DNA from 3 places in the Luteibacter sp. HAY1-4A genome. Region 3 is predicted to be linked to each of the others. Evidence: predicted binding sites of a transcription regulator. Region 3 holds the regulator's gene; each other region holds the start of a gene.
What was found. The regulator FliA, encoded in region 3, starts transcription of late flagellar genes. The targets are predictions, from matches to a motif close to TAAAGTTTNNCNNNCNNNGGCCGATAA.
Positions count from the first base shown of each region.

Region 1: the regulator FliA is predicted to act here: its motif matches at 4,640-4,666, upstream of ACPYOD_RS01965 (methyl-accepting chemotaxis protein).
Region 2: the regulator FliA is predicted to act here: its motif matches at 1,886-1,912, upstream of ACPYOD_RS08935 (HD-GYP domain-containing protein).

Region 1 covers NZ_JBNDHZ010000004.1:11,433-21,497, forward strand. Annotated here, with positions in the region: gene ACPYOD_RS01945 (TonB-dependent siderophore receptor) at 1-776, shown strand, start outside; gene ACPYOD_RS01950 (PepSY-associated TM helix domain-containing protein) at 770-1,885, shown strand; gene ACPYOD_RS01955 (hypothetical protein) at 1,882-2,067, shown strand; gene ACPYOD_RS01960 (glycosyl hydrolase family 95 catalytic domain-containing protein) at 2,079-4,370, opposite strand; gene ACPYOD_RS01965 (methyl-accepting chemotaxis protein) at 4,696-6,246, shown strand; gene ACPYOD_RS01970 (SRPBCC family protein) at 6,349-6,855, shown strand; gene ACPYOD_RS01975 ((2Fe-2S)-binding protein) at 6,871-7,335, shown strand; gene ACPYOD_RS01980 (xanthine dehydrogenase family protein molybdopterin-binding subunit) at 7,332-9,500, shown strand; gene ACPYOD_RS01985 (LysR family transcriptional regulator) at 9,504-10,065, opposite strand, start outside.
Region 2 covers NZ_JBNDHZ010000020.1:61,185-71,249, reverse strand. Annotated here, with positions in the region: gene ACPYOD_RS08940 (putative bifunctional diguanylate cyclase/phosphodiesterase) at 1-606, opposite strand, end outside; gene ACPYOD_RS08935 (HD-GYP domain-containing protein) at 603-1,850, opposite strand; gene msrA (peptide-methionine (S)-S-oxide reductase MsrA) at 2,026-2,700, shown strand; gene hutU (urocanate hydratase) at 2,799-4,472, opposite strand; gene ACPYOD_RS08920 (hypothetical protein) at 4,614-5,024, opposite strand; gene ACPYOD_RS08915 (alkaline phosphatase family protein) at 5,078-6,346, shown strand; gene ACPYOD_RS08910 (putative signal transducing protein) at 6,357-6,749, shown strand; gene ACPYOD_RS08905 (biliverdin-producing heme oxygenase) at 6,750-7,373, shown strand; gene ACPYOD_RS08900 (GAF domain-containing protein) at 7,366-8,874, shown strand; gene ACPYOD_RS08895 (arginyltransferase) at 8,972-9,673, shown strand; gene ACPYOD_RS08890 (cobalamin-binding protein) at 9,670-10,065, opposite strand, start outside.
Region 3 covers NZ_JBNDHZ010000010.1:32,535-42,599, reverse strand. Annotated here, with positions in the region: gene fliR (flagellar biosynthetic protein FliR) at 1-602, shown strand, start outside; gene flhB (flagellar biosynthesis protein FlhB) at 599-1,741, shown strand; gene flhA (flagellar biosynthesis protein FlhA) at 1,744-3,852, shown strand; gene flhF (flagellar biosynthesis GTPase FlhF) at 3,944-5,275, shown strand; gene ACPYOD_RS04915 (P-loop NTPase) at 5,324-6,199, shown strand; gene ACPYOD_RS04910 (RNA polymerase sigma factor FliA) at 6,196-6,927, shown strand; gene cheY (chemotaxis response regulator CheY) at 6,959-7,360, shown strand; gene ACPYOD_RS04900 (protein phosphatase CheZ) at 7,370-8,011, shown strand; gene ACPYOD_RS04895 (chemotaxis protein CheA) at 8,019-10,061, shown strand; gene ACPYOD_RS04890 (flagellar motor protein) at 10,063-10,065, shown strand, end outside.

The sequences.
Region 1 (10,065 bases), on a different contig from region 3:
ACAACGACAACCACGTGGCGAACACCTGGACGCAGCAGACAGATCATGCGACCACGTGGCGGGCCGGCGTCACCTACCTGTTCGACAACGGGTTGGCACCGTATGCCAGCTACTCCACCTCGTTCCAGCCAACCTTGGGCACCGACGCCCATGGCCGGGCCTTCGTGCCCACCACGGGCAGGCAGAAGGAAATCGGTATCAAGTACCAGCCGCACGGGGTGGATGCGTACCTCGCGCTGTCGGCGTACGAACTCACGCAGCAGAACGTGTCGACAGCAGACCCGGTCAACGTCAACTTCAACATCCAGACGGGCGAGGTTCGCTCGCGGGGCATCGAGTTGTCCGGCACGGCGAGCTTGATGCAGGGTTTGAACCTGCGCGCGTCGTACGGCTACCTCGACAACGAGATCACCCGTGCGACCACCGCCATCCAGGGCAATCGCCAGGCCGACATACCCACCCACCAGGCGTCCGCCTGGCTCGACTACACCGTGCGCGATGGGTCGCTGGCGGGGCTCGGCTTCGGCGGCGGGCTGCGCTGGACCGGAAAGGCGTATGCCACCACGGCCAATACGGTAACCATGCCTTCGTACACGACAGTCGACGCCATGCTGCGTTACGACCTCGGACGCCTGAACGCGAACCTCGACGGCTGGCGTCTCGCGGTGAACGCCGCGAACCTGCTGGATAAGCGCTACGTGTCGTACTGCGCGGCCATCGGATGCCGCTGGGGGCTGCGCCGCAACGTCATGGCGACGGTGGCATACGCATGGTGAGGAACCTTCGTTCGTGGTCGCGTGTGCACACCTGGACCAGCCTGGTATGCACGCTGTTCCTGCTGCTTCTTTGCATCACCGGCCTGCCGCTCGTGTTCCATGAGGAGATCGATGCATGGGCCGCGCCCGCGGTGACGGCCTCTCCGCAGCCGGACGGCACCGCCGACGCGCCGCTCACGGATATCGTCGCTTCCGCGCAGTCGCGGTACCCGAAGGAATACATCCAGGCGATGTCGTGGAAGCAGGGCGGTCCGCATACCGTGATGGTATACATGGCAAAGGAGCCGCGTTCGGCGTTGAGCGGCTACCACGCGCTGTCCATCGACGCCCGCACGGCTGCGGTGCTCGACGAACCGCGGCCGCGCGCGCGGTTCACGCAATGGCTGCTCACCTTGCATCGCGAGCTGTTCGCCGGGCTGCCGGGCATGCTTCTGCTCGGCGTCATGGGCCTTTGCTTCGTCGTGTCCATTGTGTCGGGCATGTTGATCTACGGTCCGTTTACGCAGAAGGCCGGATTCGGCGAGATCCGACGGAACCGTTCGAAACGGGCGAAGTGGCTCGACCTGCACAATCTCCTCGGCATCGTGCTTCTCGCATGGACGCTCGTCGTCGGCGTCACCGGCGTCGTGAACACGTTGGCCGATCCGCTGTTCGCCTACTGGCGCACCGGTCGCCTGGCGGAGATGTTGGCACCGTGGCACGGCAAGCCCATGCTCGTGCCGTTGGTGCCGCTCGACGCCGCGGTGGCGGCGGCGCAGCGCGCGTTGCCCGGCACGAGTCCGGAAAGCGTCGCCTTTCCGTATTCGGCTTATGGCAGCCCACACCACTACATGATCTGGATGCAGGGAAACACGCCGCTCACCTCGCGCCTGCTGACCCCGGTACTGGTGGATGCGGAACAGGGTGACGTGACCGACGCGCAAGACCTGCCGTGGTACCTGCGCGCTCTGGAACTGTCGCGGCCGCTGCACTTCGGCGACTACGGCGGGCTGCCGTTGAAGCTGCTCTGGGCGGCCTTCGACCTGGTCACGATCGCCGTACTGCTCACCGGTTTGTATCTCTGGGGCGAGCGCCGCAAGCGTCCGCGTGGCGAAGGAGCGGTGGCATGAGGCTCCTCTCCCGGTCGCATGGCAGCGTATGGCGTTGGCCCGTCGCGCTGGCCATCCTTACGCTCGCGGGCCTGTTCATGGCGCTGTTGGGTAACAACGCACTGTGGCGCATCGGCTCATGGACTGCGTTGGCGGTACCGCTTTTGGTCATTGCCTGGAAACTCGGGGCAGCGCGGAAATAGCCGCTGCCCGTTCAACCGACGGTCACCGATTCACCCGGGCGAAGTACAAGATCCTTCTCCCACGCGCCGGATTTCAATCGCGTCCGCTCGCCGCCCACGCTGTGCACGGTTACCGACGTCACCTTCCCGTGCTTCCAGGCCAGGTCGACGCGGAAGCCGCCTCGTGCCCCGATACCCGTCACGCTCCCCGAGGCCGCCCATGCCTCGGGCAACGCGGGCAACAGCACGATCAAGCCGGGCCGCGACGACAGCAGCATCTCGAGCATGGCGGTCGGCGTGCCGAAGTTGGCATCGATCTGGAAGGCATCCGTGCCGTCGTCCAGCCTGTACATGTCGAACAGGTTCTGCGCCGTGCCATTGCTCCGGTTCTTCGATGGCGTGAGGTTGGTGCGGATAAGCTGGTAGGCCTTCTCGGCGTTACCAAGTCGCGCCCAGCACATCGCGCGCCACGCACATGCCCAGCCGTAGCCGCCCGTGCCTCGCGCCTCGAGCAGGCGGGTCACCGCGTCGATCAGCGCAGGTGGGCTGGCATCCTTCCGGATGCGATCGCCCGGGAAGAAGCCGACCAGCGGCGACAGGTGCCGGTGCTCTTTCTCGCCGAGATCGTCCGGCGTCATCCATTCTTCCAGCCAGCCGGTCTTGCTGCTCACCTGTGGCAGGTAGAGCCGCGCCTGGAGCTTCGTTATCGTCGCCGCATATTCGGCATCCTTACCGAGCAGTGCACCGGCCTGGCGATAATTCTCGAACAGGTCCCATACCCATTCCTGCGCATAGGTAATGCCCTTCGCATCGGTCGGACCCTGCTCGGGCGACCAGTCGGCATCGTCGATCAGCACGTCGCGCATATCGCCCGTCGCCGGGTCCTTCACGCTCACGGTAAGCAGCCGGGATTCCCAGAACTCGCACGCGCCTTTCAGCAGCGGGTAGATACGCGCCAGGTACGCCCGGTCCGGGTTGTACTGATAGTGCTGCCACAGGTTGTTGCACAACCAGGCATTGCCGGCGGGGTGCCAGCGCCAGCCGCCGTTGCCGTAGATGTTGGTGGAGATGCCGATGGTCCAGCCCGCGATCTTGCCGGAGCTGTTGCGGTAGCCGCTGCGCGGGTCGTTGAAGTGCTGCCGGGTGATCTCGGTCCACGCATCCACCTGGCTGAGGCAGTACTCGGTGAATGGGTCGAAGCACGACGGCAGCCCCGCGCGGTCGGGCAGCCAGTAGTTCATCTGGATATTGATGTCGTTGTGGTAGTCGGCCATCCACGGCGACAGGTTGCTGTCGATCCACGGGCCCTGCAGCCCGGTGGGCAGGCTGTTGCGGGAACCGGCGATGGTCAGGTAGCGGCCGTACTGGAGGTACGTGGCTTCCAGTTCCGGGTCCGGGGTGGAACCGGGTGCCGCCATGGCCTGGAGGCGCGCCCACGTATCCATGCCGCGCTGTGCCTTTGGCGAAGTGCCCAGGTCGACGCGCATGGTATCGAACAATGCGCGGTAGTCGGCCACGTGGGTGTGCAGCAGCACGTCCGGAGACAGCCGGGCGGCCGCCAGCGATTTGGCGATCGACAGCTGCAATGGAACGATCGACGGGTCCATGTAGTTCTTGGCGCCATCGGGCGTGTAATTGGTTCCACCGCAGACGATCACCGTGAGCGCGTCACAGTCCACAAAGTGGAGACCCCGCTCGTCCGCACCGATCCTGCCGGACCCCGCGACGGCCATGACGTTCGTCGCGTACTTCAGGCTGTTATCCAGCGTGCCGTGGAATCGGCTCGCAGCGGCGGGCTTGGACCACGGCAGGGCCTCCGCTTGCGGCGTATCGCCATGCATGCCATGCAGCGCGAGGGAGCCGCCGAAGGTGCCGCCACCGGTTTGCGAGAGGCGGACGACGATAGCGTCGTCCGGGTGACTGGCAAATATCTCCCATGCGTACCTGGCACCATCCTTCCGGTATGTCACGCGCAAGGTGCCCCGGTCCAGGTTCAGCTCACGCCGATAATCGGTGATGTGCGCCGCTTCGTGCCCGTCGATCGACAGGTGGAGCTTGGCCAGCATCACCAGGGCGCCGAAGTTCTCCGCGGTGTAGTCGAACTGGCCATCGTCGCCGAGCGTGACGTCGCGTTTCCCACGCCACATCGAGGCGTCGGTGAGGTAGAAGCAGGTAGACGCCGGATCGCCGCCTACGAGCGCGCCGAGGCGGCCGTTGCCGATGGGAAGGCCTTCGCGGAGCAGGTTCGCTTCCTGTGCCGGCGTGCCGTACCAGAGCATGTGCTTCGGCGACGTCGCAGGTAGGGGGCCTACCGGACGCTGCACGGGCTTGCTTTCGGCGAACCTGGGTAGGGCGAGCCACGCAGCGATGCCGCAAGGCCGCCGATCAGCTGCAGGAAGTGGCGTCGGCCTATGGGATCGGCATATGCCGGGCCGACGACGGTCTCTCGATCTTCATCGCTCGCCATTCGCGCTCCGGAGCCCCGATGAGTCCATTTGTTGGACAAATCAAATCTAAGCGGTGCGGGTCGGGATTGTCATGCTGCGCCGCAGCTTCTCGCTGGCCTATTCAAGATACGCATAGCAGCTATGGCTAAACACCGGCGCAGACAAGCCGATACGGCATCACCTTGTCACGGATGCCTCTACGATGCGATTCACGGTGGGACGCAAGATCTTCGCGGCGATGAGCGCCGGTTTCCTCATTGCGTTTGCACTCGGTGGCGTGGGCCTGTTGGCCCTTACGTTCACCTTTGGCGATCTCGATGCGATGTTCCACCGGAACCTGCTTCCCGTGGCCCAGGTGGGACACATACGGTCGGCGATCGCGACCGAGCGGGGCGCGGTAAGCCGGGCCCTGTTGTTCGGCACGCCCGGCGCGGCCGACGACGCCAAACGTCTCATCGCCTCGCTGGACCGCGATATCGACAAGCGCTGGGCCGCGTACCGTTCGGACAGCATGGCGTCGGCCGAAGGCACCGACGCGGCACGGCAATTCGAAGGTGCCCGGACAGCCGTGGCCCCGTTGATCGCGAAGACCCTCGCCATCCTGGGCGACGGCCATCGCCAGGAAGCGACCGACCTTGCGCTGCATGGCCTGGCCGCCGCTTTCGACGCCGAGAGCGCCGCCATCCTGCGCAACGTGACACTGGTCGAAGGCACCGCGGGGCAGCAGTTCAAGGCTGCCGAAGCGCGCCATGCGCGCACCTTTGAAATCAGCCTGGGGATCATCATTGCCGGCCTCGTCATCCTGTGCGTGGCCGGATGGCTGCTGTTCCGAGCCGTGATGACACCCCTGCGGGTCGCGAGCCGCCTCGCCGCCGATATCAGCCAGGGCACCCTGAAGCATGCGCTCAGCGTGGTGGGCAACGACGAGCTGAGCGACACCTTGCGTTCGCTGGCCACCATGGACGACACGCTCGCCACGGTGGTCGAACAGGTCCGCGAAGGTGCGCGAAGTGTGTCCATGGCGGCAGCGGAGATTTCCCACGGAGTGGACGACCTGTCGCAGCGGACGCAATCGCAGGCGGCGGCGCTGGAGGAGACGGCCGCGTCGATGGAGCAGATGGCCGCGTCGGTACGGCAGAACTCCGAAGGCGCGCGCACCGCCGAGGCCGTGACCAAGGCATTGCGCGAGGATGCGAAGCGGGCCGCGGACATCGCGCACTCCGCGGAAGATGGCATGCGGCGCATCCAGGAGGCCGCGACCAGCATCTCCGGTATTGCATCGTTGATGGACGAGATAGCGTTCCAGACGAATCTGCTGGCCCTCAACGCGGCGGTGGAGGCGGCACGTGCCGGCGAGCAGGGCAGGGGTTTCGCGGTCGTGGCGGCCGAAGTACGCCAGCTCGCGCAGCGCAGCGCCAGCTCGTCGCGCGAGATCCGCAAGCTCGCCACCGATACGGGCGAAAGCGTCGCGCATGGCGCGGAGCTGGTGCGCTCGACCGGCCGCTCGCTGGAGGCGATCCACAGCGGCAGCTCACGCGTCGCCGATATCGTCGCGGAGATCGCCGCGGCGTCGGGCGAACAGGCTTCGGGTGTCGACCAGGTCGTCCAGTCGGTATCCGCACTCGACGAGATGACCCAGCAGAACGCGGCGTTGGCGGAAGAGGCGAGCGCGGCCAGCCGGGCGTCGCTGGAGCGGGCGAGGGAGCTGACCCAACAGGTGGCCTTTTTCCGCTTCGTCGAACCGGAGGAATGAGCCCCGCTCATTTCCCACCTGCAATCAATTCACTTCCCGCGGGCGCGCGATGCGGCCAACATCGTCGTGCTGGAACGGTTCCGGTGATGAAGGCTGCTTCCTGTGGAATGCCACGATCCCCACATCATCGAAGCGAGTGTGACGATCGGGCGGCCTGTCCGGACCGTGTACGCGTTCTATCGGGATTTCAACAACCTGCCTAGCTTCCTGGGTGACGTCATGGCGGTAGAGTCGATCGATCCATCGACCACGCGCTGGACGATCCAGGGCCCGTTGAAGATAGCCTTCCGCTGGACGATCGAGGTGACCGAAGAGGTCGAGAACACCCTGATCCGTTACCAGACCGTTGCCCATCCGGCGCGCCGGGTCCGCTGGGACATACATTTCGCACCGGGCCCCGATACCGGCGAAACCGTGGTGCGCGAAGCGATGCATACGCCGCTAGGGTCCACGGGCCTGAAGCTCCTGGCCTGGATCGGCAAGCCGGCGGCGAAGGAAGTGGCGGCCAACCTGCGCCGGCTGAAGGAAGTGCTGGAAACGGGCCAGGTCCGCGACCGCAGCTATGCGGTGCCGGGGAAATTTCCACCGTCGGATGCGACGTCCATCTGAGATCCAGGGGTTCTCATGTCCTTCTCCCTTACCGTCAACGGCACGAGCCACGAGGTCGATGTCGACGACGACATCCCCCTGTTGTGGGTGCTGCGCGACGTGCTCGGTCTCACCGGTACCAAGTTCGGTTGCGGTGTGGCGTTGTGCGGCGCATGCACCGTGCAACTGGACGGTGCGCCGGTGCGCTCATGCGTGCTTCCCGTGCGCGCAGCCAGCGGCCGATCCATCACCACCATCGAGGCCATCGGCGAGACGCCGCAGGGACGCGCCGTGCAAACGGCATGGCTGGAACTCGACGTGATCCAGTGCGGCTACTGCCAGTCGGGCCAGATCATGTCCGCCGCCTCGCTCCTTGCACAGAAACCAAAGCCCACCGATGCCGACATAGACGCGGCGATGTCCGGGAATGTCTGCCGTTGCGGTACCTACAAGCGGATCCGGGCGGCCATCCATCGCGCCGCGGAAGGACAGTCGACATGAGCGCCACCAACCTGGACAGCCCGCGCCGCCGCGATTTCCTGCGCACCGGGGCCGCCGTGGGCGGTGGCCTCCTGCTCAGCCTGGTCTTGCCATCTGCCGTCCGTACGTCCTGGGCGGAACCGGCAGCCCAGGAGTTCGCGCCCAACGCGTTCATTCGCATCGACCGCGACGGCCTCGTGACCCTGGTGATGCCGATGGTCGAGATGGGGCAAGGAACCTATACGTCGCTGCCCATGCTGCTTGCCGAGGAACTGGAGGTTGGTCTCGACCAGGTGCGGCTGGAGCATGCGCCCGCCAACGATGCCCTGTATGGCAACGCCATCCTCCATGTGCAGTCGACCGGTCTTTCGTCGTCCGTGCGTGCCTTCTGGACGCCGTTACGCCAGGCAGGCGCCACCGCACGCATGCTGCTGATTGCCGCCGCGGCGAAGCAGTGGCACGTCGATCCCGCCAGTTGCACGGCACGCCACGGCGTGGTGTCGGACGCTGCCGGTACGCGCCACTTGTCCTATGGCGCCCTGGCGGAAGCGGCAGCCCGCCTCCCGGTGCCCAAGCCGGACAGCGTGGTCCTGAAAGACCCCAAGGACTTCACGCTGATCGGCACGCCGGCTCGCAGGTTGGACACCAGCGGAAAGGTGAACGGCCAGGCCAGATTCGGGATCGACGCCGCGGTTCCCGGAATGAAGGTCGCCACCTTGGCGCAGTCGCCCGTCTTCGGTGGCAAGGTGAAGTCCGTGGATGAAAAGGCCGCATTGGCGGTCAAGGGCGTGCACCAGGTCGTGCGTCTCGACGACGTCGTCGCCGTCGTGGCCGACCATATGGGCGCGGCAAGGAAGGGACTGGCCGCCGCGGCCGTGCAATGGGACGAAGGCGTCCATGCCACGGTAGGGCAAGACGACATCGTGAAGCAGCTGGTCGATGCCTCGGTGAAGCCGGGCGTCGTCGCGCGCAACGATGGCGACGCCCAGAAAGCCCTGGCGAGCGCCGCACAGCGGCTCGATGCCATCTACGAGGTGCCCTTCCTCGCCCACGCGGCCATGGAGCCGATGAACTGCACCGTCCATGTGCGCAAGGACGGGTGCGACCTCTGGGTCGGCACGCAGGCACCCACGCTGACCCAGGGACTGGTCGCCCAGGTCACCGGACTGCCGCCCGCATCGGTGCAGATCCACAACCATTACATCGGGGGCGGGTTCGGCCGGCGTCTCGAAGCGGACGGAAGCGTGCTCGCCGCGCGGATCGCGCAGCATGTCGACGGCCCCGTGAAGATCGTCTGGAGCCGCGAGGAAGACATCCAGCACGACATGTACCGGCCCCACTACTACGACCGCCTTTCCGCAGGCCTCGGTGCCGACAGGAAGCCGGTCGCGTGGACCCATCGCATCGCCGGCTCGTCGATCATCGCCCGCTACCTGCCGTTTCTCTACAAGAACGGCTACGACTTCGACGCGGTGGAGGGTGCGGCCGAACCGCCCTACGCGATTCCCAACATCCACGTGGACTATGTTCGCGTGGAACCGCCGGGCATTCCCACGGCCTTCTGGCGTGGCGTCGGCGTGACGCACAACGTGTTCGTGGTCGAGTCTTTCCTCGATGAACTCGCGCACGCGGCGAAGCAGGATCCGGTGGCGTATCGCAAGGCGTTGCTGGGCAAGAACCCGCGGGCACTGGGTGTGCTGACCCTGGCGGCCGAGAAGGCCGGATGGGGCTCGCCGCTGCCGAAAGGCCGGGGGCGAGGCATCTCGCTGCAGTTCGGCTTCGGCAGTTACCTCGCGCAGGTTGCGGAAGTGGATGTCGCCGCCGACGGGACCGTGCGCGTCCACCGCCTCGTCTGTGCCATCGACTGTGGCCTGGTGGTGAATCCGGATACCGTCGCGGCGCAGATGGAGGGCGGCTCGCTGTTCGGCCTTACCGCCGCGCTGTACGGCGCCATCACGTTGCGTGGCGGCCGCGTGGAACAGAGCAATTTCCACGACTACCGTCCGATGCGCATGAACGAAACACCGCTCATCGAAACCCATATCGTGAAGAACGCCGAGGCGCCCGGCGGCATCGGCGAAGCCGCTACCGCCATCGTCGCGCCCGCCGTGACGAACGCGATCTTCTCGGCGACCGGCAAGCGTGTCCGCAAGCTGCCCATACAGGCGGCCCTGGCCGCCTCATAGCGATCAGGCCGTGGCGTCCCGCAGGTAGCCGGTTGCGCGCCGCAGTACCGCATGCAGCCATTCGTGCGAGTCGTCCCCCGTCAGGCGGTCATGCCATAGCGAGGTGACGTCGAAGCGCTTCGTGGCATAGGGCAGCTCGTGCACGCCGATCGCATGAGTCTGCGCGAGCACCGTCGCCAACGGCCGCGGAACGATGGCCGCAAGGTGTGCGTCTTCGTGGAGAAGGGAAGGGATCGCCAGGAAGTGGGGCAGGGAGACGGCGATGCGCGGCGCCCTGGCGCATTCCGTGCGGGCGCGTTCCAAGGAGAGCCTGTCGTACATCTCTGACCGCCGCGCCAGGCCGCGCTCGGAGATGTAACCGTCCACGGCGCCATCCTGGTCGCCCCCCAACGAAACGACCACGAGCGAATACGCCGCAAGATCCTGCATGGTCACGGTGCCGCGCGGGGGCGGCACTCGGGTGATCAGCACGTCGTCGTAGTCGAACAGAAAGTTCGAATGAAACCTCGGGGCCGCCGTGGAGAAGGTGCCGATCGCGATGTCGATCCTGCCAAGGTCGAGTTGT
Region 2 (10,065 bases), on a different contig from region 3:
GGTGGTCCAGCGCGAAAGCGATTCCACGCGCACCACCTCGCCGGATCGCAGGTCGCGCAGCGGCTGGAAAGCCACATGCAGGCGGTTCGCCTCGATGTCTTCGCGCAACTCCCCGTAGAGGATTTCCACCGGCGTGGCGTCGGGCTGGTAAAGCGCGAACGACTCGCCCACGCGCAAGGCTTCGTCGTGCGCGAGTTCCGCGCGGCGATAGAGCAGCTCCGCCGAGGTGCCGTGCTCGGGATGCACTGCCACGCCCACGATGGGACGGCCGTGCCAGGGCCGGTCGCCCCGCAGCAGGGGCGCGTCGAAGGCACCGACGATACGAGTGGCGGCCAGCAGCGCATGCGTGCGGTTGCGAACCGACGGCAGCACGACCACGAAGGTGTCGTCGCCGGCGACGAAGACGGTATCGAAGTGGCGCACGGCTTCCACCAGGCGCTCCCGCGCCGCGAGCATGATCCGGTTGCCGAACTCGTATCCGAAGCGCAGCTGCGCCTCGCGCATGCCCTGCAACCGCACGACCAGCACGGCACGCCAGCCGGAATCCGGGACGACCCGGTCTAGGATGATCTGCACCGCTGGCAGGATGTCGGCACGTTCGCTCACTGAATGAAAAACTCCCTGGGATCGATGCCATGACTGCCTGCCGGCAGGGTGCGCAGGATTTCGCGGCGGACGGGGTCCGCCTGGTTCATCAAGTCAACGATGAGGAAATCCTCGCGCGGCCCCTTATCCGCACGCGTCAGAACGGCCACCCGCGGCTGCAGGCGCCGGGCATGATTCTGCACCATCACGACGGCGACTTCACCCGTATTGAGTTCGACGAGCGATCCGGTGGGGTATACACCCAGGCACGCCTGGAACTGTTCGACCAGTTCTCCCTGGAAGGCGCCTTCGCGTCCGGCGTACAGCTGGCGCAGGGCCACATGCTGCGACACCGCCGGCCGGTAGGGCCGGGGCGACGACATGGCGTGGTAGGTGTCGATGATGGCCGCCATGCGCCCGGGCAGGGGAATCTCGGTGCCCAACAGGCCGGCGGGATAGCCACTGCCATCGAAGCGCTCGTGATGGGTGAGGACCATGTCGCGCACCTCGTTGTCGGTCACGCCGGAGTGATCGAGGATGGCCACACCCTCGTCCACATGCTGGCGCGCCAGCGTCCACTCGTCGTCGTTGAGGGGGCCCGCGCGGGAGAGCAGTTCCTCGGGAATCCGCGCCTTGCCCACGTCCATCAACAGCCCTCCCGCGGCAAGGCTGACGATGGCGTCGCTGGCGAAGCCCATGTGCCGGCCGAACGCGGCGGCCAGCGTGCTGCAGCCCACGGCGTGCTGGTAGGTGTAGCTGTCGCGACGGCGGAGGCTCTCGATCCACACGAAGGCGTCGCTGCTGCGGAGCACGCTCGCGACGAGCGGACGCACCGCTTCTTCCACCGCGCTCGGCTCGATGCTCCGGCCGTGCTGGACGTCGTCCACGAGCCGCTCGGCAAAGCGTGCCACGCTGTCGAACGCTTCCTGGGCCAAGGGCACCTCGTCCTCGAAACGGACGGTGTCCCGGTAGACGTGGCGGGACGCGAGCCGCGGGTTCGTTGCCGGGCGGGCCGGTGCCGGACGCACGGGTGCCGCCACGTGCGCCGGGCGTAGGGCCGGGCGCTCGGGGGTCACCTGGCGGTGCAGGTCCACGAACACGTACTTGCAGAACCTGGCGAGCCTGTCGATGTCGTCCTGGCTCGTGATCGCCACGCCCTGCAGCGGGAACGTGGTATCCGACCACTCGCAATCGAGTCGACTCACGTACATGCCGACCGCCAGGTCGGCAACGAACACGCGTCTCTCTACCAGGTCGTAAGCCACAGTCCCCTCTCCACCGCACCTGCCCATCCGATGGGATATCGGCGCCGCCAACCGGACCTTTAGCAGTGGGGCGCCGCAAACGTGAAGGCCAGCCTCCCCTACCGGCCCGTTGGCCTGTCAGGAAAATCCGGAACGGCCGGTCTGATCTGGCAGGCCCACTCCCAGGAGCTTCCCCATGCGCCTTCGCCTGCTTCCCTCCCTGTTCCTTGCTCTCACCGCCTGCTCCGCCGCTTCCGCCGGCGAGGAGGGCGTGAAGGTGCCCGTACCGGTCGTCGACGCCCGGCCGGCCAGCACCGGCGACGCGACGGCCGTCTTCGCCGGGGGCTGCTTCTGGGGCGTCCAGGGTGTGTTCCAGCACGTGCGGGGCGTGAAGAGCGTGCGCTCGGGCTACTCGGGCGGCGACGCCGCGCATGCGAACTACGACGACGTGAGCGACGGGGACACTGGCCACGCGGAATCCGTGCGGGTGGTCTACGACCCCGCCCAGGTCACCTACGGCCAGCTTCTGCAGGTGTTCTTCTCGGTAGCGCAGGACCCCACGCTGCTGAACCGGCAGGGGCCGGACGTCGGCACGCAATACCGGTCCGCGATCTTCTACGCCGACCCGGAGCAGAAGAAGGTGGCCGAGGCCTACGTGGCCCAGCTCAAGGCCGCCCACGCCTTCCCGGCGCCGATCGTCACCGAGGTCACGCCGCTGAAGGCGTTCTATCCGGCCGAGGGCTACCACCAGGACTACATGCGCCTGAACCCGGACTCCATGTACATCGCCGTCAACGACCGGCCGAAGGTGCTGGCGTTGCAGCGCCTTTATCCGGAGCGCTACGTGGCTTCATGGGCCAACGGGCGGTGAAAGACTGAATCTGTGGGAGCCGGCTTCGCCGGCGATCCCGCGGCAGCGGCAAGCATGTCTCAAGCCCCATCGCCGCTGAAGCGGCTCCCACAATATGTTCAGCCGAGCATCGGCAGGTCGAGGCCCTGCTCCTTCGCGCAGGCGATGGCTTCCGGATAGCCCGCGTCGGCGTGACGCATCACGCCGGTGCCGGGGTCGTTCCACAACACCCGTGCGATGCGCTTGTCCGCAGCTTCGGTACCGTCGCACACGATCACCACGCCGCTGTGTTGGCTGTAGCCCATGCCGACGCCGCCGCCATGGTGCAGGCTGACCCAGGTGGCGCCACCTGCCACGTTGAGCATGGCGTTCAGCAGCGGCCAGTCGCTCACGGCGTCGCTGCCGTCGCGCATGGCCTCCGTCTCGCGATTGGGGCTCGCCACGGAGCCGGAATCGAGGTGGTCGCGGCCGATCACCACCGGCGCCTTCAGTTCACCGTTGCGAACCATCTCGTTGAACGCCAGGCCAAGGCGGTGGCGCTGTCCCAGTCCGACCCAGCAGATACGGGCCGGCAGGCCCTGGAAACTGATGCGCTCGCGGGCCATGTCCAGCCAGCGGTGCAGGTGCGGATCGTCGGGGATCAACTCCTTCACCTTGGCGTCGGTCTTGTAGATGTCTTCCGGGTCGCCTGACAGCGCCACCCAGCGGAATGGGCCAACACCACGGCAGAAGAGCGGCCGCACGAAGGCGGGGACGAAGCCAGGGAAGGCGAACGCCTCGGCCAGCCCCTCGTCCTTGGCCATCTGGCGGATGTTGTTGCCGTAGTCGAAGGTGGGAACGCCCATCGCGTGGAACGCGAGCATGGCTTCCACATGCCGGCGCATGGAGGCCTTGGCCGCGCGGGCGGTTCCCGCGGGGTCGGACTTACGGCGCTCGAACCATTCCTCCACCGTCCAACCCGACGGGAGATAACCGTTCACGGGGTCGTGCGCGCTGGTCTGGTCCGTCACCGCGTCGGGACGGACGCCGCGACGCACGAGTTCCGGAAGGATGTCCGCGGCATTGCCCAACAGCGCCACCGACACGGCGCGCCCTTCCTTACCATATCTCTCGAGGCGCGCCAGGGCGTCGTCGAGGTCGGCCGCCTGCTCGTCCACGTAGCGCGTCTTCAGACGGAAATCGATGCGGCTCTGCTGGCATTCGATCGTCAGCGACGATGCGCCGGCCAGGCTGGCCGCCAGGGGTTGTGCGCCGCCCATGCCGCCGAGTCCGGCCGTGAGGATCCAGCGCCCGGCAAGGCTGCCGCCGTAGTGCTGCCGCCCCATTTCCACGAAGGTTTCGTACGTGCCCTGCACGATGCCCTGCGAACCGATGTAGATCCACGAACCCGCCGTCATCTGGCCGTACATCATCAGGCCCTTGCGATCGAGTTCGTTGAAGTGCTCCCAGTTCGCCCACGCCGGCACGAGGTTCGAATTGGCGATGAGCACGCGCGGCGCGTCGGGATGCGACGGGAAAACGCCCACCGGCTTGCCCGATTGCACGAGCAACGTCTGGTCGTCGCGCAGTTCCCGCAGGCTGCGAAGAATGGCGTCGAAGCATTCCCAATTGCGCGCCGCGCGGCCGATGCCACCGTAAACCACCAGTTCCGCCGGGTTCTCGGCCACCTCGGGGTCGAGGTTGTTCTGCAGCATGCGGAACGGCGCTTCCGTCAGCCAGCTACGGCACGTAAGTTCGCTGCCGCGCGGTGCGCGAACGGTCCGGGTGGTGTCGATGCGCGTGACAGCGGTCATCGGGGAACTCCGTCGATCCAGGGAATCCCCGATTATGGTCCCGGCCTGCGACCCGTCGCCAGTGTGGGGCGCATCGGTGCAGGCTTCGGCAAACTCGTTCGCGCGCGAGCGCGCTTCCCACAGGTAACCCCCGATCCTTGGCTAGTGGGAAGCGGTGCCGGACCGGGCGGGCGCGTTGCGCGTCGTTTCCGGTTGCGGCAGGGTCTGGTAGCGCCGGGCCGCGGCGTCCTGGCGGGCGCGGTACAGCTGTTGCTGGCTGCGGTCCGCCGCATCGAGCTGGTCGCGCAGGGCGGGATCGGAGGCGTTGGTACGCTGGCGGTCGAGGTTGCCCTGGCGCAGCTGCTCGCGCAACGCGTTCTGGTTCTGCCGGTCCTGCAATTGCTGCCGGTCGACCTGACGCTGCCACTGCTGGCTCGGGCTGGGCGTGGTGATGACGATGGGCTTCGGGCGCGGCGGCGGCGCGGGCTTCGCGGGCTGGCTCTGGGCCAGGGCCAGGACGGGCAGCGAAGCGGCCAGAAAGACCAGCAGGAATTTACGTGATGAATTGGTCATGGGACTCGTCCATCATGGAAGGGTTGTCTGCCCAAGAGCCTACGTCTTTTCCCATGAACACCATGTTGTCGCGCTGGAGCGCGCTACTCACGCTCCTCGTGCTGTTCCTGTGCGGCTGCGCCGCGCAGCCGCCGTCTTCGCCCGCTCGCCATGCCGTGCTGCTCGTCTCGATCGACGCGTTCCGGGCCGATTACATCGACCGCGGCCTCACGCCGAATCTCGTGGCCCTGGTCCGCGACGGTGCCAGCGCGCCGTACATGCTGCCGTCGTTCCCGTCATTGACCTTCCCCAACCACTACACGCTGGTGACCGGCCTGGTGCCCGACCACCACGGCATCGTCAACAACACGATGTGGGACAGGAAGCTGGACACCTTCAGCCTCGCGAACCGCGACGCCACGAGCGACGGCCGCTGGTGGTCGGAAGCCGAACCGATCTGGGTCACGGCCCAGAAGCACGGCCTGCGCACCGCCACGATGTTCTGGCCGGGCACGGAAGCGGAAATTCACGGAATGAGGCCGGACCACTGGATCCCCTTCGACGACTCGCTGACGGCGCGGCAACGCGTCGACAAGCTGATGTCGTGGATCGACGAACCGGGCACGAAGCCCGCGTTCGACACGCTCTACTTCGACGATGTCGACCACGCAGGTCACGAGTTCGGACCCGACTCGGCGCAGGTGAACGACGCTCTGCGCACGGTCGACGACGCACTGGGCTACCTCGTTGCGGAACTGCGCCGCCGGGGGTTGTACGACACCACTAACCTGGTCGTCGTGTCCGACCACGGCATGGCCGACGTGCCCCGCGGCAACATCGTGTTCGCCGACGAGGAAACCGATCTGGCGTCGCTGGACGCGGTGTCCTATGGCGTCATGGCCACGTTCAATGCGAAGCAGGGCGTGGACGCGTCGCACGCGGTGGCGCGCCTGCTCGGCCCGCATGCGCACATGCGGTGCTATCGCAAGGAAGACCTTCCGGCCCGCCTGGATTACGGCACGAACCCGCGCGTACCCGCTTATCTCTGCCTTGCCGAGACGGGGTGGGCCATCACCAGCCACGAGGTGCTGGCAAAACGGAAGGACCCCATGTCTCGCGGCGAGCACGGCTACGACAACCTCGATCCCAGCATGCGCGCCCTGTTCGTCGCGCACGGTCCGGACATCGCGAGCGGGGTCCGCATCGCACCGTTCCCGAACGTGGACATCTATCCGCTCCTTGCCCACCTGCTGGGCCTGCAGCCATTGCCGAACGACGGCCATCTGGACGACGTGAAGGGTGCGTTGCGCGTGCCGGCCACCGGGACGGGCCGATTCCCGTAGAATCGGCGGCATGCGCCAGATCTATACCTCGCCCCGCCAGGACAACATCGACCGGATCGTCGCCTTGCTCACCGAGCACGGCATCGAGACGACGGTCACCAACCGCTCGAGCTGGAATCGGCCCACGTACCAGCGCTTCAGCTATTCGGAGCGCAGCAACGACCGCGATTCGTGGCCGCAGGTATGGGTGAAGAGCGCCGACGATTTCCCGAGGGCGCGAGGGCTGTTGAAAGACATCGGCATCGAGCCGGCCGTGCGCTTCCAGGAAGAACTGCGCCTGCATCGGCAGCCGGACTACCGGCCCCCGGCACAGCGCACCGCCTCCCGCGTGCGCCTGATGGCGCTCGCCATCGTCGCCGGCGTCATGCTGGTGGTCGTGCTCAAGGCCACCCAGGTGCTCTGAGTGGAGGGCGCCTGCGCGTTCGGCCCGATCGCCCATGTCGCCCTCCGCGAATCCACGCGTGCCGCGCACGATGCGGCCGAGGCCTCGCCGCTCATGGCGCGGTTGCTGGCCGGAGAGTTGGACGAAAACGGATACCGCGGGCTTCTGGCGGCGCAGTGGCGTCTGCTGAGCGCGTGGGAAGCCGAGCGCACCGGCGACATCGAAGCACTTCGCGTCCGGCACGGATGGCCATACGCCTCCCGCGCGGAAGCACTGGCATGCGACCTCGCGGCGATGGGAGTCTCACCCGCGACGAAACCACACCCCGACGCGTCCATGGCTCGCGAGCGCGGGCTGGATAGCGGCGACGTGCTGGCACCCGAGGCCTGGGGGCAGTTGTACGTGATCGAGGGTTCCGCGCTGGGCGGGCGCTTCATCGTAAAGCTGCTTCGCCGTAAGTTTCCCGCCCTGCCCCACCGGTTCTACGGTGTGGGAGAGCAAGCCACCGGGCCCTGGCGACGCTTCCAGTCGTTGCTTGACCGCGCACTGGCCGAACCGTCCGCGATCCAGGCAGCCATCGAGGGCGCGCGGCGCATGTTCGCACGTTACCAACAGACGCTACAGGACGATGCCGCGCATGTCTGAGCTTCCCGACCTCACGCTCTGCGATCGCGAGCCGATCCACATTCCAGGTTCCGTCCAGCCGCACGGCGTGCTGCTCGTGGTCGATGCCGCCACGAAGACGATCCTCCAGGCCAGTGAAAACATCGGCGAGGTCACCGGCGTCGATGTGGAAGCGGCGCTCGACGCGCCCCTGCACGAAGTGGTGGAACTTCCGACCGGTCTCCTCGGCGACGAGCGGCCGGCCCATAGCGCATGGGTACCCGTCGTCCTTCCGCAAGCGCGCCATGCCGGCACCTGGTACGCAGCGGTACACGCGTACGACACGCGCTGGATGATCGAGATCGAACGGCGCGACCTTCATTTCGACGAAGATCCGGCGAAGGTGGCGCGCGAACTAGCGCGGCTCATGGAAAGCGATGCCAGTGCGGAACGGGCCAGCGCCCGCACCGCACACACCATCCGCAACCTGCTGGGTTACGACCGCGTCATGGTCTATCGCTTCGACCGCGACTGGCATGGCGAGATCCTCGGCGAGGCGCGCCGTGGCGATCTGGAGGCGTATCTCGGCCTGCACTATCCCTCCACCGATATTCCCGCCCAGGCCCGGGCCCTGTACCTGCGCAACCGCGTGCGGCAGATCAGCGACTGCAAGTACGTGCCGGCCCGCATCCTGCCCGCCTACGATCCGGAGACCGCCACGGCCACCGACCTCAGTGACGTTTCGCTGCGCAGCGTGTCGCCCGTGCACCTGGAGTACCTGGGCAACATGGGCGTCACGGGCACGCTGGTGGCTTCCATCATCGTCGGCGGCAAGCTGTGGGGCCTGATCTCCTGCCATCACTACAGCCCGTTCTTCGCCGACCATCGGATGCGCGAGGTTGCCGTCGCCATCGCGGGCACGTTCGCGGCGCGCGTGGCCGCCATCGAGGAACTGGCGGAAATCGAACTGGAAAGCACCTTGCTCACCGTGCGCGAGAAGCTGATCACGGCGTTCGACGAGAGCCACCACATCGATCCCGACCTGCTCGCGCGCGTGGCTCCGGAACTGTTGGACGTGGTCGACGCCGACGGCATTGCCATTTTTGCGGACGGGCGCATCGTGCGCCATGGCGAACTGCCTGGGGAACAGGTGCTGCGCCGCATTCTTGAGACGGCCGAAGCCACGCAGGCAACATCCGCCGATATCGTGCACACGGATGACATCGGCGCGTGGTCCGGGGCGCTGGCCGACCCCGCCGTCACCCAACTCGCCGCCGGGTTCGTCTACTTGCCGCTTCCTTTCGCGCATGGCGACGCCGTGCTGTGGACCCGTTCCGAACAGGTGCGCCAGGTGCGCTGGGGTGGCAATCCGTCCCTCGCGAAACTAGAGGTCATTCCCGGGGCACGGCTGTCGCCGCGGCAAAGTTTCGAGACATGGCAGGAAACGGTGCGTGGGCGCTCGCGCCCGTGGTCGCGCCAGCACCTCGAGTCGGCAAGCGCGGTGCGCGAGCTGATCCGGAAGTCTGGCCGCACCACTGGCTGAACGCGTGCACCTTGCCCCAAGCGTTGCGGCCCATGGCGAGAAGCGCCGTCCACATCGCGGTGACGCCGCGCCCGCAAGCACGCTATAACATCGGGGCATGACCGACCGCGTCCGCCTGTTCCAGACCTTGCCGCATACATGCGGCTACTTCGCCGAACGGACGGCGCAGAACCTCGTGGTGGACCCGGGTGCACCGCACCTCGACAGGCTGTACGGTCCCGCGCTGGCGAAAGGGTTTCGTCGTGCCGGAGGGCACCTGTACCTGCCGCAATGCAACGCGTGCCAGGCATGCGTGCCCTGCCGCATCGACGTGGCGGCGTTTTCGCCCGATCGCGGGCAGCGGCGCTGCCTGAAACGCAACGCCGACATCGCGGTGAGTGAAGAGGCGCCGGGCTTCACCCGCGAACGCCACGCGCTCTACCAGCGCTACCTGCACGCCAGGCACAGCGGTGGAGGCATGGATGCAGCGGACGCGGAAGATTTCCGGCGCTTCCTCACGGCACCGTGGAGCCCGACCCTGTTCCTGGAATTCCGCGCAGAAGGACGGCTGTTGGGCGTCGCCGTCACCGACGTCGCCCTGGCGGGACTTTCAGCCGTCTATACGTTCTTCGACCCCGAAGAGGAAGCGCGCAGCCTCGGCACGTTCGGCATCCTGCAACAGGTGGAGCTGGCACGGCGACGCGGCATCCCGTATGTGTACCTCGGCTTCTGGATCGCAGGGCATCCGAAAATGGACTACAAGCGGCGATTCAAGCCGCTGGAAATCCGCAGGCACGGCCGCTGGATCCCGATGCCCTAGCGTTCCGGGCCCTGTGCCCAGCGCGCGATCACCGCGTGCAGCGCATCAATGCCGTCGAACAGCGCCGCGGGGCCCGGCTGGAGAATGATCGGCGACTTGATCTCGTGCAATTCGCCGGCGCGCACGGCAGGTACCTCGGCCCAGCCCGGGCGCGCGGCGACATGTTCGGGCCGGAAGCGCTTGCCGCACCAGGAGCCGAAGATGATGTCCGGCGACCGACGTACGACTTCCAATGGGTCGGCAAGGATTCGCTGCTTCGCCAGCGGTTCCTCGAGCAGTTCCGGGAAAACGTCGTCGCCCCCGGCGATGCGTACCAGTTCGCCCACCCAGCGAATACCCGTGATGAGCGGATCGTCCCATTCCTCGAAGTAGACTTTCGGGCGGCGCGGCAA
Region 3 (10,065 bases):
TGGACATCCGTCCGCTGTCGGCGCAGGGCGTGGCCACGATGGCCCAGCAGGTGCTGGTCGGCGCATCGCTCGGTTTCATCCTGAAGCTCGTTTTCGAAGCCGTATCCTTCGGTGGCCACATCGTGTCGCAGGCGATGAGTCTCGGGTTCGCGGAAACCGTGAATCCCGGCGTGGGCGGCACCACGCCGGTGCTGAGCCAGTTCTACACGATGCTGGTGACCCTGTTGTTCCTGGTGATGAACGGCCACCTGCAGCTCATTTCGCTGCTGGCCGACAGCTTCCGCACCTTGCCCGTGAGCGAGCAGGGGGTGGGGGCGGACGGCGTGTGGGGCGTGCTCGGCTTCGCCACCCACCTCTTCACCGGTGCCGTGCGCGTCGCACTGCCGGCGCTCACCGCCACGCTGGTGGTGAACCTCGGCTTCGGTGCCATCAGCCGTTCGGCACCGTCGATGAATCTCTTCGCGGTGGGCTTTCCCATCACCATCTGCCTCGGCCTCCTGGCCGTCTGGCTCTCTCTGCGCGCCTTGCCGGGTGCGTTCGATTCATTGCAGACCGACGCCTGGGAAACCATGCGCGGGCTTGTCGGAGGCGCGTCGCCGTGAGCGAGACCGATAAGGAAGACCGCACCGAAGCCCCTAGTGACAAACGCCTTCGCGAAGCCCGCGAGAAGGGCGACCTGCCGCGTTCGCGCGATCTTTCCACGGCCGTGGTAGTGCTGTCCGGCGTGGCTACGATCATTGCCTCGCGCGAGCAGATGGCCGTGCACGCCGCGAACATCATGCACGTGGGCCTGCGTTACTCGCGCGACGACCTGTTCGCCGCGAACGGCCTCAGCCATGCCCTGATGACCGCCGCGCTCGAAGCCCTGAAGCTGCTCGGTCCGGTGTTCGCCGTGACCATGGTGGCGGCGATCGCAGCGCCTGCCTTGATGGGCGGGCTCAATTTCTCCGGACAGGCGCTCGTGCCGAAGTTCGACCGCCTCGATCCGATCAAGGGGTTTTCCCGCCTGGTGTCGATGAACGGTCTGGTGGAACTGGGCAAGTCGCTTCTGAAGCTCGTGCTGATCGGTGGCGCGCTGGTGTGGTTCCTGCGGCGCTCCACCCAGGAGATGTACACCGCCGGCACCGGCCCGGTGGCGAACGGTATCGCCCAGGCACTGGGGATCCTCGGCCACGCCTCGCTCGTCTTCGCCTGCGCCCTCGGTGCCATCGCCCTCGTCGATGCGCCGTGGCAGAAGTTCAGCTTCACCAAGAAGATGAAGATGACCAAGCAGGAAGTGAAGGACGAGCACAAGGAAAACGAGGGCAGTCCGGAACTGAAGTCGAAAATCCGTCAGATGCAGCACCAGATGTCGCGGCGGCGGATGATGGAAGACGTTCCCACGGCGGACGTCATCGTGACGAACCCCACCCATTTCGCGGTGGCCCTGAAATACGACGAAGACCGCATGGGCGCGCCGCGCGTGGTGGCCAAGGGCGCGGACGTGATCGCCCAGCAGATCCGCGACGTGGCGGGGGCCGCGAAAGTTCCCGTGGTCGAAGCGCCTCCGTTGGCACGAGCCTTGTATCACACGACGGAAATCGGACGCGAAATCCCCTCGGCGCTCTACATCGCCGTGGCCCAGATCCTGGCCTACGTGTTCCGGCTGAAGCAGGCGATCGCCATGGGCGACCTCCCGCCCGATCTCCCGACGCAGGACATCGACCCTGATCTCATGGGTCCCTACCGCATGGACAACTGACGATGGCAGCCAGCACCACCCTCATGGGCACCTTCCGCCAGATCGGCCGCCGCGGCATCGCGGCGCCGGTGGCGATGCTGATCATGCTCGGCATGATGATGCTGCCCTTGCCGCCGTTCGTGCTCGACCTGCTGTTCACCTTCAACATCGCGCTGTCGCTGGTGATCCTGCTGGCCACGATGTACGTGATGCGGCCCCTGGAACTCGCCTCGTTCCCGACCGTGGTGCTGTTCGCCACGCTGCTTCGCCTGGCGCTGAACATCGCGTCCACCCGCGTGGTGCTGCTGCACGGCCACAACGGCCCGGGCGCGGCCGGCAAGGTGATCGAGGCCTTCGGCGAATTCGTGATCGGCGGCAACTTCGCCGTGGGCTTCGTCGTGTTCGCCATCCTCACCATCATCAATTTCGTGGTGGTGACCAAGGGTGCCACCCGCGTGTCGGAAGTGACGGCCCGCTTCACCCTGGACGCCATGCCCGGCAAGCAGATGGCCATCGACGCCGACCTCAACGCCGGCCTGTTGACGCAGGAACAGGCCCGCGAGCGGCGCCAGGAAGTGCGCGAGGAAGCGGATTTCTACGGCTCGATGGACGGTGCGTCCAAATTCGTGCGCGGCGATGCCACCGCCGGCATGCTCATCCTCGCCATCAACATCATCGGCGGCTTCTTCATCGGCATGCTGCAGCATGGGCTGTCGGCCGCGGAGGCCGCGCGCACGTACACGCTGCTCACCATCGGCGACGGTCTCGTTGCCCAGGTGCCGGGCCTCATGCTCTCCATCGCCACCGCGGTCATCGTCACGCGCGTGTCGAAGTCGCAGGAGATGGGCAAGCACGTGATGGGACAGCTCTTCGGCCAGCCCAAGGCGCTGGCCGTGGCGGCCGCCGTCCTCGGCACGATGGGCCTGATCCCCGGCATGCCGAACCTGCCGTTCCTCCTCCTGGCCGCCATTGCCGGCTTCGCCGCGTGGAAGCTGCACCAGAACCAGATGGCCGCCGCGGCCGGCGTCGCTGCCGGTACCGGTGCGCCGGGCACGGAACTGGCGCTGGAATCCGCGCCGCCGGCCGAGCGCCTGGAGCTCTCCTGGGAGGACGTGGCGCAGGTGGACACCATCGGCCTGGAAGTCGGCTACCGCCTCATTCCGCTGGTGGACAAGGCGCAGGGCGGCGAGCTCATGGCCCGCATCAAGTCCGTGCGCCGCAAGCTGTCGCAGGAACTGGGCTTCCTGGTGCCTTCGGTGCACATCCGCGACAACCTCGACCTGGCTCCGCACGGCTATCGCATCTCGCTGATGGGCGTGCCCATGGGTGAGGCCGAGATCCACACCGAGCGCATGCTCGCGATCGATCCAGGCCGCGTGCACGGCACGATCAACGGCATCGCCACCCGCGATCCGGCCTTCGGGCTCGACGCGGTATGGATCGAGCCAGGCCTGCGCGAGCACGCGCAGACGCTGGGCTACACCGTGGTCGATCCGGCCACCGTGATCGCCACGCACCTTTCGCACATCCTGCAGAACCACGCGCACGAACTCATCGGCCACCAGGACGTGCAGCAGCTGCTCGACCGGCTGGCCCAGCAGACGCCGAAGCTCGTGGAAGACCTGGTGCCCAAGCGCCTGTCGCTGGGTGTCGTGGTCAAGGTGTTGCAGAACCTCCTGGCCGAACGCGTGCCCATCCGCAACTTCCGCGGCATCGTGGAATCGCTGGCCGAGCATGCGGGACAGAGCCAGGACCCGGGCGTCCTCGCCGCCGCGGTGCGCGTCACTCTCGGACGACAGATCGTGCAGGAAATCGCCGGTCTCGGTACGGAAGTGCCCGTCATTACTTTGGCGCCGGAACTCGAGCAGATCCTCCTGCAGTCGCTGCAAGGCGGTGGCCCCGCCGGCGCGGCGGTGGAACCGGGCCTGGCCGATCGCCTGCAGCAGAGCGTGGCGGACGCGGCGCGTCGCCAGGAAGCAGCTGGCGAACCGGCCGTGTTGCTGGTGTCGCCGGCGCTTCGTCCGTGGCTTTCACGCTTCACACGGCATGTGGCCCAAAACCTGCATGTACTTGCGTACAACGAGGTTCCGGACAACCGACGCGTCAAGCTGGTGACGGCCCTCGGACGGTAAGCAAAGAGACGACGCGCGATTGGGCGCGAACCAAAAACAGGCAAGCGGCGTTCCGGGATGAGGACGCCAGGATGAGGGAAGGATAGAAACGATGAAAATCAAGCGATTCGTTGCGCCGGACATGCGCCAGGCCATGCGCCAGGTAAGGGACGAGCAGGGTCCGGACGCCGTGATCCTCTCCACCCGCCGGCTGGACGACGGCATCGAGATCATCGCCGCGCTCGATTACGACGAGGCTCTGGTGCGTGAAGCAGGTTTCGGCTTCGACCAGCCCAAGCGCGAAGAACCGCCGATGCGCGCCGTCCTCGACGAGGCCGGGCGTGCCGCGCGCATCGACCAGGCTCGTGCCGCGACGGCCGCCGCCGTCGAGCGCGCTGCGAAGTCGGGTGCCCCTGCCAACGGCAACGCGCCGCAGCGACAGTCGAGCGCGGCGCTGGCCGCCAGCGTCGCCGACGTGGTGCGTGCCGCCACCGTGGTGCCGAACAACGACGCCGCCGTGAACGGCGTGCGCGCCGAAATCAACAACCTGCGCGAGATGCTCGAGGTGCAGCTCTCCACGCTCGCGTGGAACCAGATGGATCGCGAGCAGCCGCTGCGTGCCCGCGTACTGCGCGAGATGACCCGCCTCGGCATCGACGGCGACGTGGCCCGCGCGCTCTGCGCCGAGCTGCCGCCCGGCATGACCCCCGACCAGGCGCGTTACCTGCCGCTGGGCCTGCTCTCGCGCAACATCCGCACGAGCGGCCGCAACTTCGACACGGTGGGTGGCGGCGTCACGGCGCTTGTCGGCACCACCGGCGTCGGCAAGACCACCACGATCGCCAAGCTCGCCGCGCGCGCCGTGCTGCGCCATGGCGCATCGAACGTTGCGCTGATCAGCGCCGACCAGTACCGCATCGGCGCCGGTGCCCAGCTCGAACATTACGGCCGCCTGCTTGGCGTGCGCGTGTTCAATGCCCACGACGCCACCAGCCTGCGCAACGTGCTGCTCCAGTTGCGCGGCCGGCACACCGTGCTCGTTGATACCGCCGGCCTGGCCGGCAACGATCCCAAGCTGCAGCAGCAATTCGAAACCCTGCGCGCTACGTCCGACGTGCGCGTATGCCTTGTGCTGGCGGCCAATGCGCAGGCGCAGGCCATCGACAGTGCCATTCGCGCCTACGCGCCGCTGGCACCGCAGAGCGCCATCCTCACCAAGCTCGACGAGGCGCCGTTGATTGGTGGTGCACTCTCGGCCCTGATCCGCCACAGCATGCCGCTGGACTACACGACGGACGGGCAGCGCGTGCCCGAGGACATCGCCTCGGCGGACGCGCGCAAGCTGGTCTGTTTCGCGGCCCAGCTGCTGAAGCAGCACAACGAAGAACCCGACGACGCCTTGCTGGCCGAACGTTTCGGCACGGCGACCGCCGCACTGGCCTGACGGCCCCACGGAACACAGACAGAACACATACGGGCAGTGACTTCCTTCATGAGCACACACGTCGATTCCACCCAGGCCGCCGGCCTCAACTGGCTCGCCGACCGTCGTCCCACCCGCAGCATCGCGATCGCGGGCGGCAAGGGCGGCGTCGGCAAGACCACGGTGGCGGTCAACCTCGGCATGGCGCTCGCGATGGGTGGCCGTGACGTCCTCCTCCTGGACGCGGACCTCGCCATGGCGAACATCGACGTCCTGCTCGGCCTGCAGCCCACGCGCCACCTGGGCCACATGCTGGAAGGCGACTGCCGCATCGAGGATCTGATCCTCGAAGCCGCTCACGGCCTGAAGGTGATCCCGGCCACGTCCGGCACGCGGCGCATGGCGCAGCTGCCGAACATCGAGCACGCCGCGGTCATCCGGGCGTTCGACGAATACCCGCTGGCTCCGGAGTACCTGATCGTCGATACCGCCGCCGGCATCTCCGACAGCGTGTCGATGTTCGCGGCGGCCTCGGACGAGGTGGTGGTGGTGGTCTGCGACGAACCCGCGTCGCTCACCGACGCCTACGCGCTGATCAAGGTCATGAGCCGCGAGTTCGACGTCAACCGCTTCCGCATCGTGGCGAACATGGTCCGCCACGCCCAGGAGGGCCGCCAGCTGTTCGAGAAGCTGTCCCGGGTGACCAATCGCTTCCTCGACGTGTCCCTGGATTTCATGGGCATGGTTCCGCACGACGAATACCTGCGCCAGGCCATCCGCCGCCAGTCGGCCGTGGTCGACGCATGGCCGAGCAGCCGGTCCGCGGTCGGATTCAAGAATCTGGCCAGGTCGGTCGATACATGGGGTGAACCCGAACCCCGGGCACAGGGTCGCATCGGCTTTTTCGCCGAGCGGTCCCACTTGGGAGGAGGGCTGCCACTGTGAGCGTCGCGACCGAATATCTGGAAATCACGCGTATCCCGGCGGATCAACTGGTAAAGACCCACGCGCCGCTGGTGCGCCGTATCGCCTATCACCTGATGGGCAGGCTGCCGCCAAGCGTGGATGCGAACGACCTCATGCAGGCCGGAATGATCGGACTGCTCGAGGCCGCAAGAAATTACTCGCCGACTCGCGCGGCCAGCTTCGAAACCTATGCGGGTATCCGCATACGTGGCGCCATGCTGGACGAACTGCGCAAGACGGACTGGACCCCGCGCTCCGTCCACCGGAAGTTGCGCGAGGTGGCGGAGGTGACGCGGCAGATCGAAAACGAGACGGGTGGCGACGCCGAAGACGCCGAGGTGATGAAGCGGCTGGGCATCGACGCCATGGAATACAACCAGATCCTGGCGGACGCGGCGAGCGCGCGGTTGTTGAGCCTGACGGCGCCGGAAGGCGACGAGGGCGCGGCGATCGACGTAGCCGATCCGGACGCGACGGGTCCGGAAGGCATGTTCGAGCAGGAAGGCCTGCGGGACGCCCTGGCGCAGTCGATCGACGGGCTGCCCGAGCGCGAAAAGCTGGTCATGTCGCTGTACTACGATGAAGAACTCAACCTGAAGGAAATCGGTGCGGTGCTGGGTGTGAGCGAGTCGCGGGTGTGCCAGATCCACGGCCAGGCCCTCATTCGCCTCCGTGCACGCATGTCGGGTTGGAAAGACAAGCATTGACGAACGCGCAGTAGCAAGGCGGAGATAAGTTTTGGACAAGAACATGAAGATCCTCGTGGTGGACGATTTCTCCACCATGCGACGCATCGTCAGGAACCTCCTGGTGGAACTGGGTTTCACCAACACCCTGATCCAGGAGGCCGAGGACGGCAACGCCGCATTGGCACTGCTGCGCGCGCAGCCGATCGACCTCGTGGTCACGGACTGGAACATGCCGAACATGACCGGCATCGACCTGCTCCGCGCCATTCGCGCCGACGCGGCCCTGAAGTCGCTGCCGGTGCTGATGGTCACCGCGGAAAACAACCGCGACCAGATCATCGCCGCCGCGCAGAGCGGCGTGAACGGCTATGTCGTCAAGCCGTTCACCGCGGTCACGCTGAAGGAAAAACTCGACAAGATCTTCGAACGACTCGCTGCGGCCGCGGGCTAAGGAACGACGATGAACACCATGCTTTCCACCGGCCACGACGTGGCACCCGAACTGCGCGAGCTGCTTGGCGCCGACGATCCGGCCGCCTTCGAGCAAGCGCTGGACAACCTCCTGCGCACGCGCGAACAACACCTGTTCCTGGCGCTCGGCCACCTCGCGCGCGACCTGCACGAGTCGGCCCGCCGCCTCGCGGCCGACATTTCCCACGACGGCGTGCCGGGCAACATGAGCGATGCGCGCAAGCACCTGCGCGACGTGCTTGAAATGAGTTCGCAGGCGGCCCATCGCACACTCGACTTCAGCGAAAAGCTGCGTCCTCAGGCCCAGGCGCTCGCCCGCCAGGCCGATGAAGTGCTGGTGCTCGACCAGGCCGATCCGGCCTTCGCCACCAATGCCACGGCGCTCGCCGTGCGCGTGGGCGACTTCGCGCAAAGCTGCGACATCGGCTTCGGCGAGATGGTCGAAGCCCAGTCGTGGCAAGACCTCTCCGGCCAGCGCGTGGCCCAGGTGGAGGCCTTCATGGCCAAGGTCGAGTCCTCGCTGGTGGAACTCGTGCGCCTCACCGGCTCGCTCGCGGGCGGGTCGGCGCCGGCCGCCGACAAGGTCAGCCAGGACGAAGTGGATCGCCTCCTCAGCGAATTCGGCTTCTGAGCGCCCTATGAGCGTGGAGCTGGACAACGAGCTGCTCAACGTCTTCCTGATCGAGGCGCGGGAACTGCTCGAGAGCCTGGGCGAGCAGCTCGTGGACCTCGAGTCTTCGCCGGAAGACGCCGAACTGCTGAACGCGGTATTCCGCGCGTTCCACACCGTGAAGGGCGGTGCGGGCTTCCTCGGCCTCAATCCGATGGTGGAGCTCTGCCACCGCGCCGAGGATCTCCTGAACGAGGCGCGCAACGGAGCCATCGTGCTCAACGCGGGCTTCATGGACGCCTTGCTGGAGTCGCTCGACCTTCTCAACGACATGATGCGTGCCGCCGACGGCGGCATGCCGATCGATGCCGCGCCGCGTTCGCTGCTCGATCGCCTGCTCATTCCGGGCCGCGCCGTATCGGCGCCTCCGGTGGCGCTCACCGCACCGGTGGCCGCGCCCGCCGCCGGCACCGTGCCGTCGCGCCCGTACGATCCCATCGAAGACGAATTCGAGGCGATGCTCGACGCCGCGCGCAGTGAGCGCGAGCCCGCGCCTGCTTCGTCGGGCACCATTTCCGACGACGAGTTCGAGGCGCTGCTCGATTCCCTCTACGGTACCGGGGCACCCGGGGCCGAGCCGGATGCATCCGAGACCATGGCGCCGGTCGTGGCTGCCACGCCGGCACCGGTCGCGGCAGACCCCAACGGCATCAGCGACGACGAGTTCGAAGCGCTGCTCGACAGCCTGCACGGCACCGCCGCGCCGGGTGCGGCCGCCGTCGCCGCCACGGCGGAAGCGGCCGTCGCCGCGCCGCCTCCGGTGGCTCCGGCTCCGCAGGCGGCTCCCGCGCCTAAGGCCGCGCCCGCTCCGGCGACCGAGAAACGGCAGGCCTCTACGGCCGACACCACCGTTCGCGTCGACACCCATCGCCTCGACGGTCTCGTCGATGCGGCAGGCGAGCTCGTGCTGGTGCGCAACCGCCTCACCAGCCTCGCGCCGCGCGGCACCAACGATCCGATGGAACGTGCCATCGGCGAACTCGAACGCGTCGCCGAAGACTTGCAGAACGCCGTGTTGCGCATGCGCATGCAGCCGGTGGGCAAGCTGTTCTCGCGGTTCCCCCGCATCGTCCGCGACCTGGCGCGGCAGCTCGGCAAGGAGATCGAGCTGGTCACGGAAGGCGAGGACACCGATATCGATCGCACCGTGGTGGAGGCTCTCGCCGATCCGCTGGTGCACCTGTTGCGCAATGCCGTGGACCACGGCATCGAAATGCCAGACGTGCGCGCCCGCGAAGGCAAGCCGCGCGGCGGCACGGTACGGCTGGCCGCTGGCCAGTTCGGCGACCGCATCGTCATCACGGTAACCGACGACGGCAAGGGCATGGATCCGGAGGTCCTGCGCCGCAAGGCCGTCGAAAAGGGCCTGATGGACGAGGAACAGGCTGCCCGTCTCGACGAGCGCGAGTGCTACGAGATCGTGTTCCGCCCGGGCTTTTCCACCGCCAGCCAGGTCTCGGATATCTCCGGCCGTGGCGTCGGCATGGACGTGGTCAAGACCAAGATCGTCGAACTCGGCGGCACGTTGTCGATCGACTCGCGCGTGGGCCACGGCAGCACGGTGCGGCTGTCCGTGCCGCTCACGCTGGCCATCCTGCGCGTGCTGATGGTGCGCGTGGGCAATCGTCTTCTTTCGCTGCCGCTGTCGAACGTGGCCGAGGTCTTCGAGCTCGTGCCCGGCCAGATCCAGGAACTGGACGGCCGCATCGTCGCGTCGCATCGCCACCGTGCGCTGCCGCTCGCCGATCTCGGCCGCTGGGCCGGTGCGGCGGGGAAGGGCGGCCACGTCGTCGTGGTGCAGATCGGCCACCAGACGCTCGGTTGCCTCGTTGACGAAGTGCTCGGGCGCGAAGACGTCATGGCCAAGCCCCTCGGTCCGTTCCTCAAGGACGTGCCGGGCGTGGCCGGCGCCACCATCACCGGCGACGGCCGCATCTCCCTCGTGCTCGACCTCGCGGGTCTTGCCGACGATGGCGACCAGGTCCTGCCCACACTGAGGATGGCTGTCTGATATG